One region of the Janthinobacterium kochi genome, then DNA from elsewhere that is predicted to be linked to it. Evidence: riboswitches for the same ligand, from Rfam matches in the RefSeq annotation. Region 1 holds a riboswitch; the other holds the start of a gene.
What was found. Region 1 has a riboswitch for thiamine pyrophosphate ahead of thiC (phosphomethylpyrimidine synthase ThiC). Riboswitches for the same ligand answer to the same signal wherever they lie in the genome.
Positions count from the first base shown of each region.

Region 2: linked by a shared signal. The riboswitch ahead of ACQ4WL_RS01320 (TonB-dependent siderophore receptor) and the one ahead of thiC (phosphomethylpyrimidine synthase ThiC) in region 1 are both predicted to bind thiamine pyrophosphate.

Region 1 is NZ_JBNYXO010000007.1:156,051-164,089, forward strand. Features, by position in the region: gene ACQ4WL_RS17125 (S-(hydroxymethyl)glutathione dehydrogenase/class III alcohol dehydrogenase) at 1-767, opposite strand, end outside; gene ACQ4WL_RS17130 (ANTAR domain-containing response regulator) at 869-1,501, opposite strand; gene thiE (thiamine phosphate synthase) at 1,548-2,192, opposite strand; gene thiD (bifunctional hydroxymethylpyrimidine kinase/phosphomethylpyrimidine kinase) at 2,203-2,967, opposite strand; gene ACQ4WL_RS17145 (thiazole synthase) at 2,967-3,761, opposite strand; gene thiS (sulfur carrier protein ThiS) at 3,777-3,980, opposite strand; gene thiC (phosphomethylpyrimidine synthase ThiC) at 4,001-5,914, opposite strand; TPP riboswitch at 6,005-6,120, opposite strand; gene ACQ4WL_RS17160 (hypothetical protein) at 6,228-6,485, opposite strand; gene ACQ4WL_RS17165 (response regulator) at 6,525-7,331, opposite strand; gene ACQ4WL_RS17170 (PAS domain S-box protein) at 7,360-8,039, opposite strand, start outside.
Region 2 is NZ_JBNYXO010000001.1:280,189-288,227, reverse strand. Features, by position in the region: gene ACQ4WL_RS01340 (sensor histidine kinase family protein) at 1-1,214, shown strand, start outside; gene ACQ4WL_RS01335 (Imm26 family immunity protein) at 1,340-1,819, opposite strand; gene ACQ4WL_RS01330 (ferritin family protein) at 1,913-2,218, opposite strand; gene ACQ4WL_RS01325 (iron-containing alcohol dehydrogenase) at 2,361-3,518, shown strand; TPP riboswitch at 3,585-3,682, shown strand; gene ACQ4WL_RS01320 (TonB-dependent siderophore receptor) at 3,770-5,914, shown strand; gene ACQ4WL_RS01315 (AAA family ATPase) at 5,911-6,459, opposite strand; gene pnuC (nicotinamide riboside transporter PnuC) at 6,459-7,070, opposite strand; gene ACQ4WL_RS01305 (DUF2867 domain-containing protein) at 7,178-7,696, opposite strand; gene ACQ4WL_RS01300 (TetR/AcrR family transcriptional regulator) at 7,764-8,039, shown strand, end outside.

The sequences.
Region 1 (8,039 bases):
GCGCCGCCGTCCGTCAGCTGCACGATGGTGTCGACCACGTTGTCCACCTCGTTGGCGTTGACGAAATGCGTCATGCCGAACTTGCGCGCGATGGCCTGGCGCGCCGGGTTGATGTCCACGCCGATGATCTTGTCGGCGCCGACCATCTTCGCTGCCTGGATCACGTTCAAGCCGATGCCGCCCAGGCCGAACACCACCACGTTCGCGCCCGCCTCGACCTTGGCCGTAAACAGCACGGCGCCCACGCCCGTCGTCACGCCGCAACCGATGTAGCAGACTTTATCGAAGGGCGCATCTTCGCGGATTTTCGCCAGGGCGATTTCCGGCACGACGATGTAATTGGAAAAGGTGGACGTGCCCATGTAGTGGAAGATGGGCTTGCCGTCGATGGAAAAGCGCGACGTCGCGTCCGGCATCAGGCCGCGGCCCTGGGTCGAGCGGATCGACTGGCACAGGTTCGTCTTTTGCGACAGGCAGAATTTGCACTGGCGGCATTCCGGCGTGTACAGGGGGATGACGTGGTCATCCTTTTTCAGGCTTTTCACGCCCGGGCCCACGTCGACGACAATGCCGGCGCCTTCATGGCCGAGGATGGACGGGAAGATGCCTTCCGGATCGGCGCCCGAGAGGGTGTAGTAATCGGTATGGCAAATTCCCGTGGCCTTGATCTCGACCAGTACCTCGCCCTCGCGCGGGCCGGCCAGGTCGACTTCCTCGATGGTCAAAGGCGCGCCCGCCTTCCATGCAATCGCTGCTTTGGTTTTCATGTGTGTCCTGTGGTGTGTGCTATGTATGGTTGAACCAGGCGCGCCAGCGCGCCGTATCGCCACATCATAACAAGGCGGCCAAGCGGGCGCGAGGGAAACACTTACTTGGTTTTCGCCCGATTCAAGAACGCACCGTGCAAGCCGTTCAGGGTTTCCTCGGCCAGCAGCAGCTGGCTGGCGATTTCATTGATCTTGCGGCGGCTGGAGCGGGCATGGTCGCGCAGTACTTCAAACGCCGTGTTGCGGTCCGTCTGGAACTTGCCCATCAGCAATCCGACGGCCAGGCTGGTTTCGCGCCCGGCGGCCAGCGCCGCGTTCAGGTTCAGCTCGGTGCGCCGCAGTTGGCGGATTTCATCGGCGCGCGCCAGGCCCGCTTCGAAGGCGGGCATCAAGCGGCCTTCATCGACAGGTTTCACCACGTAGCCGACGGCGCCGTAAGCAGCCGCCTGCTTGCCCGATTCGCTGTCGCCACTGCCGGACAGGAACATGAACGGCACGCCCGTCTCGCCATGCAGGCGCTTGGCCAATTCCAGACCGGACATGCCCGGCATGTGGATGTCGAGCAAGGCCAGGTCCGGCTCGCGCTGGGCGACCATTTGCAGCGCCACTTCGGCCGAATGGGCCAGGGCCGTCTCGTAGCCGGCATGGCGCAGGATTTCGCCGAGGAATTCCAACAGGAGCTGGTCATCGTCAACGATCAGGATAAGGCGTTTCGCGGCGGCTGGCTGACTCATGGGTAAAGGGACCTCGGTAATGAATGATGTTCTTATTATATGCCGATTAGTCGCCCAAATCAGCCTTCCATTCCCGTGCGCATGCCGCAAACAATTGATTGAATTGCTGCACTGCAATATCTATATCTTCCGCTTGATAGACGCTAGTGATGGCCGCCACCATGTCGGCGCCGCGCGCCACCAGCGGCGCGGCGTTTTCCGGCGTCATGCCGCCGATCACCACGCACGGCAAGACGATCTCGCGTTTGGCTTGCAACACGATATCGAGGGGCGTCGTCACCGGGTACTTTTTCACCAGCGACGGATAAAAGCCGCCGAAGGCCACGTAGCTGGCGCCGCCGGCCTCGGCCGTCCGTGCCAAGGCCATCTCGCCATAGCAGGAAGCGCCGACGATTTTGTCCTTGCCCAGGCGCGCGCGCGCCTGCGCCACGGAAGCGTCCGTGCCGCCCACATGCACGCCATCGGCGTCGAGCTCTTCGCACAGCTCGATAAAATCGTTGATGATGAAAGGCACGCCATACTTGCGGGCCAGCGCCAGCAAGGCGCCCGCCTGCTCGTGCCGTTGCTGCGCATCGGCGCTCTTGTGGCGGTATTGCAGCAGGGCCACGCCTTGCTGCAAGGCTTGCTCGCTCACGTCGAGCAGGCGGCCGGTGTCATCCCAGTTGGGGGTGACCAGGTACAGTCCACGCATGATGTTTTCCTTAGTCATTGAATCGTTGCGGTATCAGCTGACCTGGCGCAATCGCATACGCGCCGGCCAGGGCCGCATGGCAATAGGCTTGCGCCATATCCAGCGCATCTTGCATCGACACGCCTTGCGCCAGACGCGCCGCGATGGCGGAAGCCAGAGTGCAGCCGCTGCCGTGGAATTCGCCGGGAAGACGGGGCCAGCGCCACTCGCGCTCGCCGCCAGCGTCGTCAAAACAGCGGTTGATAATCGCCTCGCCTTCGCCATGCCCGCCCGTCACCAGCACGTTCTTGCAGCCTTGCGCCAGCAAGTGTTCTTCGCCGCCGAGGCCCAGCGCTTCCGGCCCGTTCGGCACGATCACGGTCGTCACCGGCAACAAGGGCGCCAGCGCCAACACGGCATCGTCCCGGCTGAGCACGTCGCCATGGCCGCTGGCCAGCACAGGGTCGAGAACGACAGGCAAGCCTGGGTGGGCCAGCCGCAATTGCGCGATCAGTTGCGCAATGACGGCCGCATTCGCGGCACTGCCGGGAATGCCGATTTTCACGGCGTGAATCGCCATCTTGGCTATCAGCGCCTGCGCCTGCCGGCGCAGCAATTCCGGCGCCACCGGTTCGACAGCAAACACGCGGTCGTTGTCCTGCACCGTCAGCGCCGTGATGACGGGCAAGGCATGCGCGCCCTGCGCCGCAATGGCCACAATATCGGCGGCCAGGCCAGCGCCACCCGACGGGTCGAGGCCGGCAAACACCAACACGGTGGGACGCCGTTGCATCATCACGCCAGGCGGCCCGCCATCGGCGACGACGGCGAGGCGGCAAATTTGCGCGGCATGCGCCCCGCCAGAAACGCTACACGCCCGGCCCGCACGGCCAGCTTCATCGCATGCGCCATGCGCACGGGGTCGCGCGCGCCGGCAATCGCCGTGTTCATCAGCACGCCATCGCAGCCGAGTTCCATGGCAATGGCCGCGTCCGACGCCGTGCCCACGCCAGCATCGACGAGCACCGGCACTTTCGCCTGGGCTATGATCAGCGACAAATTCCACGGATTCAAGATGCCCATGCCCGAGCCGATCAGGGATGCCAACGGCATGACGGCCACGCAACCGATGTCTTCCAAAATCTTCGCCTGGATGGGGTCGTCGCTGCAGTAGACCATCACGTCAAAACCATCCTTGACCAGCGCTTCGGCCGCAATCAGGGTTTCCGGCATGTGCGGGAACAGGGTCTTTTCGTCGCCCAGCACTTCGAGTTTGACCAGATTGCGTCCACCCAAGAGCTCGCGCGCCAGTTGCAGCGTGTAGACGGCGTCCTTCGCGTTGTAGCAGCCGGCCGTGTTGGGCAAAATCGTGTACTGGTCCGGCGGCACGAAGTCGAGCAGGCTGGGCGCGTTCGGGTCCTGGCCGATATTGACGCGGCGTATCGCCACCGTGATGATTTGCGCCTCGGCCGCGTCCGTCGCTTCGCGCGTCTGCGGCAAATCCTTGTACTTGCCGCTGCCCACCAGCAGGCGCGATTGATATTGCTTGCCTGCGATGGTCAGCAGGTCGTCGTTGTTATTACTTGTCATTGCTTTTTCCTTAGTCTAGCCGCCGCCGATGGCGCGGACTATTTCCACTTGGTCTTGCGTCTGCAAGACCTGTCCCGGCCACGCCTTGCGCGGCACGACGTTGCGGTTGACGGCCAGCGCCAGCGCCTGGTTTTCCAGCGACAGCGCGGCGATCAGTTGGTCCAGGGTTTGCCCCGGCGGCACCTGATGCGGCGCGCCGTTGAGCGTGATGGATATCAATGCAGGCATCACGCTCTCCTTCAGACCTTGCGATACAGCTCGGCACCGTTCTTGATGAACTCGATGGCCTTGATTTCCATGCCCTGCTTGAGCGCCTTGTCTTCCGCGATGCCCATGCCGGCCGCATATTCGCGCACTTCCTGCGTGATCTTCATCGAGCAGAAGTGCGGGCCGCACATGGAGCAGAAATGCGCCACCTTGGCCGAATCCTTGGGCAGGGTTTCATCGTGGAATTCACGCGCCTTGTCCGGGTCCAGGCCGATATTGAACTGGTCGTCCCAGCGGAATTCAAAGCGGGCTTTCGACAAGGCGTTGTCGCGGATTTGCGCGCCCGGATGGCCTTTCGCCAGGTCGGCCGCATGCGCCGCAATCTTGTAGGTGATGATGCCGTCCTTGACGTCGGCCTTGTTGGGCAGGCCCAGGTGTTCCTTCGGCGTCACATAGCACAGCATGGCCGTGCCATACCAGCCGATCATGGCCGCGCCGATGCCGGACGTGATGTGGTCGTAGCCGGGCGCGATATCGGTCGTCAACGGTCCCAGCGTGTAGAACGGCGCCTCGCCGCACTGCTCCAGCTGCAAGTCCATGTTTTCCTTGATCAATTGCATGGGCACGTGGCCCGGGCCTTCGATCATCACTTGCACGTCGTGCTTCCAGGCGACTTGCGTCAGCTCACCCAGGGTTTTCAGTTCGCCCAGCTGCGCCTCGTCGTTGGCATCGTAGATGGAACCGGGGCGCAAGCCGTCGCCCAGAGAGAACGAGACGTCATACGCCTTCATGATTTCGCAAATGTCTTCGAAATGCGTGTACAGGAACGATTCCTGGTGATGCGCCAGGCACCACTTCGCCATGATGGAGCCGCCGCGCGAGACGATGCCCGTCAAGCGCTTGGCCGTCATCGGCACGTAGCGCAGCAGCACGCCAGCATGGATGGTGAAGTAATCGACGCCCTGCTCGGCCTGCTCGATCAGGGTGTCGCGGAAGATTTCCCACGTCAGGTCTTCGGCCTTGCCATTGACCTTTTCCAGCGCCTGGTAAATCGGCACGGTACCGATGGGCACGGGGCTGTTGCGCACGATCCATTCGCGCGTTTCGTGGATATGCTTGCCGGTGGACAAGTCCATGACATTGTCGCCGCCCCAGCGGATGGCCCATGTCATTTTTTCCACTTCCTCGCCGATCGACGAGGTGACGGCAGAATTGCCGATGTTCGCATTGATTTTCACCAAGAAATTGCGGCCGATAATCATCGGTTCCACTTCCGGGTGGTTGATGTTGGCGGGGATGATGGCGCGGCCGCGGGCGATTTCCTCGCGCACGAATTCCGGCGTGATTTCGGCCGGGATGCTGGCGCCGAACGACTGGCCCGGGTGCTGGCGGCCCATCAGGTCGGCCAGGCGCTCGCCCATGGGGCCGGAAGCCTTGAGCTCGCGCAAATATTCCTGGCGACGCATGTTTTCGCGGATGGCGACGAATTCCATTTCCGGCGTGATGATGCCCTGGCGGGCGTAATGCATTTGCGTGACGTTCTTGCCGGCAATGGCGCGGCGCGGCTTGCGGTGCAAGTTGAAACGCAGCTCGGCCAGCTTCGGGTCCGCCAGGCGGGCGATGCCGTAGTCAGAGGTGGGACCGGGCAATTCTTCCGTGTCGGCACGTTCGACTATCCATGGCAGGCGCGGCGTATCGAGGCCCGAGCGGATGTCGATGTTCACGTCCGGGTCCGTGTAGGGGCCGGAGGTGTCGTACACGTAGATCGGTGGATTCTTTTCGCCGCCGAACGACGCTTCCGTGTCGGACTGGCTGATCTCGCGCATGGGCACGCGGATGTCGGGGCGGCTGCCTTGCACGTAAATCTTGCGTGAATTGGGCAGCGGCGCGATGGCGGCTTCGTCGACCGTGGCGGTGGCGGAGAGGAATTTCGGGTTGGCGTTCATTTTGGCTCCTTGGCTAGACTTGCAGCTAGACTATTTATAGCCTGGAGCCAGCTAAGGAGGTTCGGAATTGCGCACGCGGAAAGGCGGGGTGCGTTCATCCTAAAGCTTCCCTTCGCTGGCATTATCCAGATCAGGTTCGGAGGGTATTTCTCACCCGCGCTTGCACTGTGTTTCCACAGCGAAAGGCAGGACCCCTAGCGTTTGCCGCCTTGCGGCAGCGAGCCAATTATACGCGGTTCGTGCCGCGTGGCCAGATGATTTCTTGCTTTGTCGTCTATGTGCATCTGCTGCAATGCAGCAGATGCCAGCACGCTTATTTCTTCTTGCCCCAGCGCCAGCCGGTCGGTTCGCCCTTCAGCTGGCAGATAAAAATGAGCGCGGCAACGATGACCACTTCATAGACGATGTAGCCGACGAGCATGGTTTGCGGCGGGAACAGGAAGGCGCCGCAGGCGAACAGCGCCAGCGCGGCCAGGAACACCAGCCAGCCCTGCCAGGTGATGGGCAAGCCCCAGCCCCAGCCATAGGTCTTGGCGGGGAACCAGTATTGCGGTGGTGATTTGTCAGCCATGATGCTTTCCTTGTGGATGTGGATAGCAGCAAGTATAAATCAGGCGATACGCAAGCGCTCCGTGACATCGAGGCCGATGCCGCGGTAGCCGATGAAGCGGCTGCCATTGTCGAACATCGGTTCGCCGCTGACCTGCAGGTACTGCGTGCTGCCGTCGAGGTTGGCGCGGCTGTAGATAAAATCGAGAAACGGTTCGCGTGCGGCAATCTTGGCGTCGAGCAGCGCTCGTTCGGCGGCGTTCCAGCGCTGCGGCTCTTCTTCGCTGCCGATGCCCAGCATTTCAGCCACGGGGCCGGAAAAGCGCGTCAGGTTACCCTGCGCATCCTGTTCCCAGTACCAGTCGGACGACAGTTCCGTGAAGCGCTGGAAGCGCGCTTCGCTTTCGCGCAACTCCGCCGTGCGCTCTTCCACCATCTGTTCCAGCGACTTATTGTATTCGGCCAGCTTCTGGTACAGCAAACGCACTTCCAGCATGTTGTGGATGCGCGTTTTCACCTCCACCAGGTCGAAGGGCTTGCTGACGAAGTCCTTGGCGCCGGCTTGCAGCGCGCGCAGCTTGTGGCCGGGCTGGGCAGTGATCACCAGCACGGGCAGATAGCTGCCCGCCTCGATATCGCGCAAGCCTTCCATGACTTCGAAGCCATCCATTTCCGGCATCTGCAAGTCGAGCAGGATCAGGTCGTAGCGGTGCTGCTGGTGCAGCGCGCGCACGGCTTGCGGGTCCATGGTGGAAGTGATGCGCGTGTAGCCGGCGTTGCGCAGCACCTGTTCGAGCAGCATGACGTTGGCCTCCTGGTCGTCAACGATGAGGATGCTGGCGTTCAGGATCTCGGTGGCTTGAAGCATGGCGGTGTTCCTAAAAATAAGTGCTGAATTAGCGTACTGCGTGAATGTCGTCGGCCAGGCCGTGCGCGGCCGCATGGTGCAGGGCCACGTCGAGCGCATCCATGAATTCGACGACCTTGATCGGCTTGGTCAGGTAACGGAAGAAGCCCGCTTCCAGGCCTTTCTCGATGTCGCGCGGCACGGCGTTGGCCGACAGGGCCATCACGGGAATGTGGCTGGTGAGCGGGTCGTCGTGCAGGATGTGCAGCGCGCCATAGCCGCTGATGCCAGGTAGGTTGATATCCATCAAGATCACGTCCGGCTGATACGTGCGCGCCAGGTCGATGCCCAGGTGCGCATCGATGGCCGTCAGCAGCTTCAAATCGCTGCGGCGGGCGATCAATTGCTCGACCAGCGCCAGGTTGGCGGGATTGTCTTCCACATACAGCAAGGTGCGCTGGATTTCCTGATTTTCCTGCACCACAGGCAAGACTTCGCCCTCCTCCAGGTGCAGCTCAGGCGCGCGCGATGCCTTGAATTCCACCCAGAAGGTGGTACCCAGGCCCACCGTGCTGTCGACGCCGATGGTGCCGCCCATCAGTTCGACCAACTGCTTGGTGACGACCAGGCCGATGCCCGTGCCCTCTTCCGTGCTGCTTTCCTGGCCCAGGCGGTTGAAAGGCTGGAACAGCTGACTCATCTGTTCGGCATTCAGGCCGGCGCCACTAT
Region 2 (8,039 bases), on a different contig from region 1:
CGCAGCAGATTTCCGCCCAGATCATTTCCGTCGTCACCATCACGCATGCGGCACTGACGCACTCGGCGCCCGAGTTGCGGCGCGAGCTGCTGTTCGACCTCGTCAGCAATGAAGGCATCCGCATCTTCTCGCTGGAAGAGGACGACCGCATCGAGCCGCCGCCCGACAATTACCTGATGCCCGAGATCGAGGCGCAGGTGAAAGCCAAGCTGGGCAAGGACACGCGCTTTTCGGCGCGCGTCAACGGCGTGGCCGGTTTCTGGGTCAGCTTCAAGATCGACGGCGATGAATACTGGCTGATGCTGGACCGTGAGCGCCTGCGCGGCCTGACGGGCTTCCAGTGGCTGGGCTGGGCCAGCCTGGTGTCCCTGCTGTCCCTGCTGGGCGCGGCCATAATTTCCAGCCTGATCAATTTACCGCTGTCGCGTTTGACGGCGGCCGCGCGCGACATCGCCAAGGGCAAGCAGCCGGCGCCGCTGCCGGAAAAAGGCCCGATCGAAATCATCGAGGCGAACCGCAGCTTCAACCAGATGGTCGATGACTTGAAGCAGGTGGAATCGGACCGCGCCGTGATTTTGGCCGGCATTTCGCACGATTTGCGCACGCCGCTGGCGCGCATGCAGCTGGAAGTGGAAATGGCGAACCTGTCGGACGAGGCACGCGAGGGCATCCAGTCCGATATCGGGCAAATGGACGCCATCATTGGCCAGTTCCTCGACTATGCCAAGCCGACGGAAGCGTCGACGTTCACGGATGTGGACCTGAGCGGCTTGCTGAGCGACATGACGCGCGAAGCGATGCGTCTGCCGGACGTGAAGATCAATGCCAGCATCGCCGAAGGCGCGCATGCGATGGGCAATCCCACCGACTTGCGCCGCGTGCTCAACAACCTGATCGAGAATGCGCGCCGCTATGGCAAGACGCCAGGCAGCGACGTGACGGAAATCGATATCGCCTGCCAGGTGCGCGCCAGCCACGGCGTGAAAAAAGTGATTATTGAGGTGCAAGACCATGGCACGGGGGTGCCAGCGGAAGAGATCGAGCAACTGTTGAAACCGTTCACCCGCCTCGACACGGCGCGCGGCCAGGCAAATGGCGCCGGTCTGGGCCTGGCCATCGTCGACCGCGTGCTGCTGCGCCATGGCGCTGACTTACAAGTGCGCAACCGCGAAGGTGGCGGCCTGGCGTTTCAGATCAGCTTGCCGGCGGCGTAGGTCGGATTAGCGAGGCCTTGCCTCGCGTAATCCGACAACATTGTTGGTGATTCCTGTCGGATTACGCGCCAGGCGCTAATCCGACCTACGCTGCCGGCTCCAGCGTTTCCGCCGCCCGACAACGGTCAAGCGGACGCCTGCTCCTGCGCCAGCAATTTATTCATCAACAATTCCGTCGCCCCGTAGCCGTACAGCGAATCGCTTTCCATGCCCGGCGTGTCGAAAGGAATCGATTCCTCGCGGTTCAGCTTGGCAGGGTCGGCGTCCGCATAGCTGGCGCGCCAGGCGCGCTGCAAGGATTCATTGCGGCGGATAAAGGCCGGCATGGGCCACGCATCGCGCTCCCAGTGCAAGCTGTCGCCCAGCAAGGGCCAGCGCTCGTTGAGCAGGGCCATGTCGCCCGTGCGCAAGCGGCGCACGGCCTGTTCCGGGCGCAAGCCTTCCAGCTCTTCCAGCGCAGGCAGGCTGTCGCGTTTCGGCCCGAACATATACGCCAGCATGATGCGCCCGGCAGGCGCCCGGCGCGCCACCACGCCGACGGCATAACCGCCACCCGGCAAGGGCACGGCAAACCAGCTGCCTTCTCGGTATGGTAATGATCTCATCGTTGCAAACTCTCCCAAAATCGTGTTCGGGGCACAGTCTACGCGAAGCAAGGCGAAAGTGGCGCATGGTACACCACAGCAACAAACCAATAGTTACACTATTTTCTCGTCATAGTGATACTGGGCAACAATCGGACCCGCCTTGAACAGCGCTTCCTTCATGGCCGTGTCCAGGCGCGCATCGCGGCGGCGCATCCATTCGAGCAGCATGGCCGCTTCCTTGCGGCTGGTGTCGCCTGCATGCGCGAGCACGCGGCGCAGTTCCGGGTCCGTGCACGCCTCGAAACGCTGGCTGTTCAAGTCCAGCGCCTGCAGCGCGGCGATGGTGGCGCCGATGGCGCGGTGCATGTCGAGTGCCGTGGCCGGCAAACCCGCTTCTTCCAGTGGGACGGTGGTCATGCGCATTCCTTTTCGCGTGGTGGTGACATCGGCTGCATTCTCCACCGCGCGGGCGAAAAGCTCAAGCGTCCACGACACGTTTCCACCCATTCGGCCATAATCATGGCTCAGCAACAGCCTAAACCTCAGCGGCAGGAGCCCCATGTTCAATTTCGACTTTTACAATCCGACGCAAGTCCTCTTCGGCCAGGGCCAGATTGCCGCCATCGCCAGCCTGATCCCGCCGCAGGCGCGGGTCCTGATGACCTACGGCGGCGGCAGCATCAAGCAGAACGGCGTCTACGATGAAGTCAAGGCGGCGCTGGCCGGCCACACCGTGCTGGAATTTGCCGGCATCGAACCCAATCCCAGCTATGAAACCCTGATGCAGGCCGTGGCCCTCGTGAAAATCGAGCGCATCGATTTCCTGCTGGCCGTCGGCGGCGGCTCCGTGGTCGACGGCACGAAGTTCATCGCCGCCGCCGCCCTGCATGAAGGCGAGGCGTGGGACATCCTGGCGAAAGGCGGCAAGATCGTCGAGGCCGCCCTGCCCTTCGGCACCGTATTGACCTTGCCGGCCACGGGTTCCGAAATGAATGGCTCGGCCGTGATCACGCGCAAGGCCACGCAGGAAAAGCGCTCGTTCATGAGCCGCAAGGTGTATCCGAAGTTCTCCGTACTGGACCCGTCGAAAACGTTTACCTTGCCGCTGCGCCAGGTGGGCAATGGCGTCGTCGATGCGTTTGCGCATGTGATGGAACAGTATCTGACCTACCCTGTGAACGCGTCCGTGCAAGACCGTTTCGCCGAAGGCATTCTGCTGACGCTGATCGAGGAAGGCCCGAAAGCCCTGTCGCACCCGGACGACTACGATGTGCGCGCCAACGTGATGTGGAGCGCCACTCTGGCGTTGAACGGCCTGATCGGCGTGGGCGTGCCGCAGGACTGGTCCACGCACGCCATCGGCCACGAATTGACGGCCCTGTACGAGCTTGATCACGCGCAAACCCTGGCCATCATCCTGCCCAGCATGCTGCGCGTGCGCAAGCAGGCCAAGCGCGCCAAGCTGCTGCAATATGCGGCCCGCGTCTGGGGTCTCGATGGCGGCGACGAGGATGGCCGCATCGAGGCCGCCATCGCGCGCACGGAATTCTTCTTCCGCCACATGGGCGTCAAGACGCGCCTGGCCGACTATGGCCTGAACCACGCCAGCGTGGACGCCGTCGTGGCCGCCCTGGAAGCGCACGGCATGACGGCGCTGGGCGAACAGCGCGAGGTCACGCCCGCCGTCAGCCGCAAGGTGCTTGAACTCAGTTTGTAGATTCGCACCACATTGTTGTAAAACGGTCAGCCAGGGGGACAGCTGGCCGTGCTTCATGCTAAGCTGTCATTTCGCTAGGGGTCCTGGAGCAGTCATCCGGGTGAGAGATACCCTTCGTACCTGATCTGGATAATGCCAGCGAAGGAAAGCGCAAAGTACCTCCCTCCTTTGATAGCTCCTGCGTTGGCGCCAGCCGAACAAGCAGCCTGCCGTGCTCTTTCCCAAGAGACGGTTTGAACCAAGAGCAATCTATGTCCACACCGAATTTATCTATTTCTGTTCTGACCCTGGCCATCCTGCACGCGTTTGCCGCGCCAGCCCTGGCCGCGAATGACACCGCCGAAGCGCAGGCCGACACGCAAAGCATGACCGAAGTCGTCGTCACGGCCAGCAAGGCACCGGCCGCCAAGCGCGCTTCCGTGGGCGGCTTTGCCGACGCGCCGCTGCTGCAGACGCCCGCGTCCGTCACCGTCATTTCGCAAAAAGACATGCAGGATTTACAGATCCGCAATCTCAGCGACGCCGTCAAGCTCGATGCCAGCATCAACGATTCCTACAACGCCGTCGGCTATGCGGAACAGTTCACCATCCGCGGCTTCAAGCTCGACACCAATTCCAGCTACCGCAAGGATGGCGTGGCCATTCCCGGCGACACGCAAATTCCGCTGGAAAACAAGGAACGCATCGAAGTGCTGAAGGGCCTGGCCGGCTTGCAGGCAGGCGTGGCCGCACCGGGCGGCGTGATCGACTTCATCGTCAAGCGCCCGACCGCCGCGCCGCTGCGCACGGTCACCGTGGAAACGCGCGAGCGGGGCACCCTGTACGGTGCCGTCGACCTGAGCGGCCGCCTGGAAGACACGCGCTTCGGCTACCGCGTCAACGTTGCCGCCGAGCGTCTGCGCTCCTACATCAAGGGCGCCGACGGCAACCGCAAGTTTATTTCCGGCGCCTTCGACTGGCAAATCTCGCCGCAAGCGCTGCTGCAAATCGATGCCGACTACCAGGACAAGGCGCAGGCGACGGCGCCCGGCTTCCAGTTGCTGAGCAATGGCAGCCTGCCCGCCAACGTCAGCGCCGACGCCATGCTCAACAAGCAACCGTGGACACATCCCGTGGAAACGGTCACCAGCAACATCGGCCTGCGCTTCCAGTACGCCTTCAATGACGACTGGCACGCCACCTTGTCGGCCAACCAGCACTCGTTCAAGCGCGACGACTATACGGCCTACCCGTATGGCTGCAGCCCAGAAGGCGAGTACCCGGTGTTCTGCAGCAATGGCGATTTCTCCGTGTGGGATTTCCGCAGCCTGGGCGAAACGAAAAAACCGCTGAGCGCGCAAGCCATGATCCAGGGCAAGTTCGCCACCGGTAGCCTGCGCCATGAAGTCACGGTGGGCGTGTCGTATTTCAACCGCAAGGACCACGCCGGCAAGTACGTGTATAAGGAAGTGGGCATCAGCAATATCTACCGCCCCGTCATCGTCGCCCCATCGGATAGGCTTACAGGACCCGTGCGCCTGGTACGCGACGACAAGGAAAACGCCGTCTTCGTGCAGGATATCGTCAGCCTGGCGCAGAACTGGAAGTTGCATGGCGGTTTGCGCCATATCGATGTCGACGGCTACCAGTATGTGCTCAAGGCCGACAAGGAAATCCGCGCCAAGCACGACTTCCTGCTGCCCAACGTGTCGCTCGTCTACACCCCGCTCGACAACGTCTCCATGTATGCGGCCTATTCGCAGGGTATGGAACATGGTGGCACAGCCAGCATCTATGAGAACAACGCCAACGAAGAGCTGACGCCGAGCCGCTCGAAGCAGATCGAATTCGGCGTGAAGATGGATGTGACGCCGGACTTCATGCTGGCGGCCAGCCTGTTCCAGATACGCAAAGGTCTCGAATATGTCAATGCCGAGAATTATTTCGTCCGCAATGGCCAGGCCCAGCACCGCGGCCTGGAATTGTCGGCACAGGGCAAGGCAACAGCCAACCTGAGCCTGGGCGCGTCCGTGACGGCCCTGAACAGCCAGCAGTCAGGCACGGGCAATACGGACCTCGATGGCAAGCGCGTACCGAACGTGCCCGCCTTCAAGGCAGCCGCGCATGCGGACTACGCCGTGCAACAGGTGGCGGGCTTGAGCGTGAATGGCAGCTGGGAATATGCGGGCAAGAAAGCGTTTGAGTACAACAACACGACCTTCGTGCCGTCATACCACGTGTTCAACCTGGGCGCCGCCTACGCCACGCGCATTGCCGGCAAGACAGCCGTGCTGCGCGCCACCGTCAACAACGTGGCCGACAAGTTCTACTGGCGCGACGTGACGCCGGAAGCCGGCGGCTACCTGTTCCCGGGCGCCAGCCGGACTTTCAAGGTATCGGCGCAGTTTGACTTTTAATTGAGGGAAATGGCAGGCGCTGCAGCGAGCGCCTGCTGTAACAAAGGTGCCGCCTGTTCCAGACGCGCCTCCAGCTTGTCGTGCAACACGTGGTAGACGATGCCACGCGCGTCGAGCTCTTCGAGCAGGTAGCGGTAGATCAGCTGGCGCACGGCCTCCGACTCGCGCTGCAAGCCATCGGCCACCCATGGGCTGTCGGGTGCCGTCACCAGGGTCACGTCGTACTGCGTGGCATCGGCCAGCGCCGCCAGCTGCGCGTCCGCGCCATCGAAATAATGGCGGCTGTAGACGGCCGTCATCAGCGGCGTCGTATCGCAAAACAGGAAGTGACGCGCTTGCGCGACAGCGGCCGCTTCGCGTTCAACTTGCGTGCGCGCAATACCGTACTGGTCGGCCGCGACGGGCACCCTACCCTGCGTTTCGACAAATTCGCGCAAGTATTCGGGCACCCAGACGCTGCCGTGGCGCTCGGCCAGGGCCGCCGCCAGTGTCGACTTGCCCGACGATTCCGCGCCGAGTATCGCCACGCGCACGCAAGGCTCCATCACTTGAGTACCATGGCACCGGGCGCGGCCGGCGCCGATTTTTTCCACGCCAGCAGGCCGATGATGGCCATCACGACGAAGATTCCATACAGCACGGCCGTCAAGGTCAGACCCTTGTGCAGGTACAGCCACACATACAGCACGTCGACGATGATCCAGGCGATCCAGTTTTCCAGCTTCTTGCGCGACAACAGGAATTGCCCGACCAGGCTACCTGCCGTGAGGAAACCATCGGCATGGGGCACGTCCGTGTCCGTTGTCGTCAGCAGCCAGGCAATGAGCAGGAAGCCGACCAGCCAGCCTGCGGCGCAAGCCAGCCAGCCGCGTCCATCGAGGCGCGTGACGGGCAGCGTCTTGCCGCCGCTGGCCGGATGCAGCCACTGGTACCAGCCCCAGAACGAGACGCTGATGAACAGCAGTTGCAAGGCCATGTCGCCATACAGGCGCGACTCGAAAAACACGAAACCGTAGGCGGCCGAGGAAATGATGGCGAACAGCCACGCCCAGTGGTTCTGGCGGATGTTCAGCGCAACGGTTGTCAGTGCCAGGACAAAGGAAATCAGTTCAAGCGGCGTGGTGGCAAACCCCAGCAGGAGAAGCGTATCGTTCATGGGAATCGTGATGAGGCTGGTGGCGCAGTATGCAATACCGGCCATGAATAAGCAAGATTGCCCGCAGCGTCACGCCCCCTTCCCTGCCCAGTCCATCCTCCATCGGCTCAGGCAAAGCCGCCCTTGACGGCGCGCGCCAGCGAACGCTGCACGATCAGCTTGTGGAAAGGCCGGATCAGCAGGATGTAGGCGCGCCCCACCCCATTGTGGCAATGCACGACGCTGGACATGGTGATGCTGCCATGCCGCCCCGCGTCGCGGTGGCGCAGCACCGACAAGCGGAAGTCGAGGTGACTGTCATCCTCGCCCACGATGATTTCATCGTCACTGACGGAAAAGATGCGGAAGATGCCGATGCGCTTGCCTGGCCTGGCTTCCATCTGCTTTGCCGTCCGGATGCCGAAGCGCGCCACGATGGCGTCGCGCAGCACCATCAACTTGTGCGCCCAGCCCGGCTGGCTGCCCAGCAGGATGCGCGCCAGGCTTTCCATGTCCATCTGGCGCGCCTGCGCAGTAGGCAGGTCGACGGCATACGCGTCGGCCAAGTTGCTGCCCTGGTACAAGGGGGCGATGCTGGCACCGGGCGGCATGGCCACGGCGCGTACCACGTTGCTTATCTCTCGCATGTTCTCTCCATGTGTTCAGTGATAACATGGCCATCATACACGACAATGTGAACAGCGATAACATAGAATGACGACAACCAGTACCTATCATCACGGCAACTTACGCGACACCCTGGTCGCCACCGCCATCGCGCAACTGGCGCAGCAGCACGACGCCGCCCTCTCGCTACGCGAACTGGCGCGCACGGTGGGCGTGTCGATCGCCGCCGTGTACCGCCACTTCCCCAGCAAGGAAGCCTTGCTGGCCGACGTGGCGGCGGCAGGTTTCGCCAGCCTGATCGCCAAATGGGAGACTGAACTGCCGCCGCCGGGCAGCCTGCCCGCCGAGCAGCGTTTTCAGCTG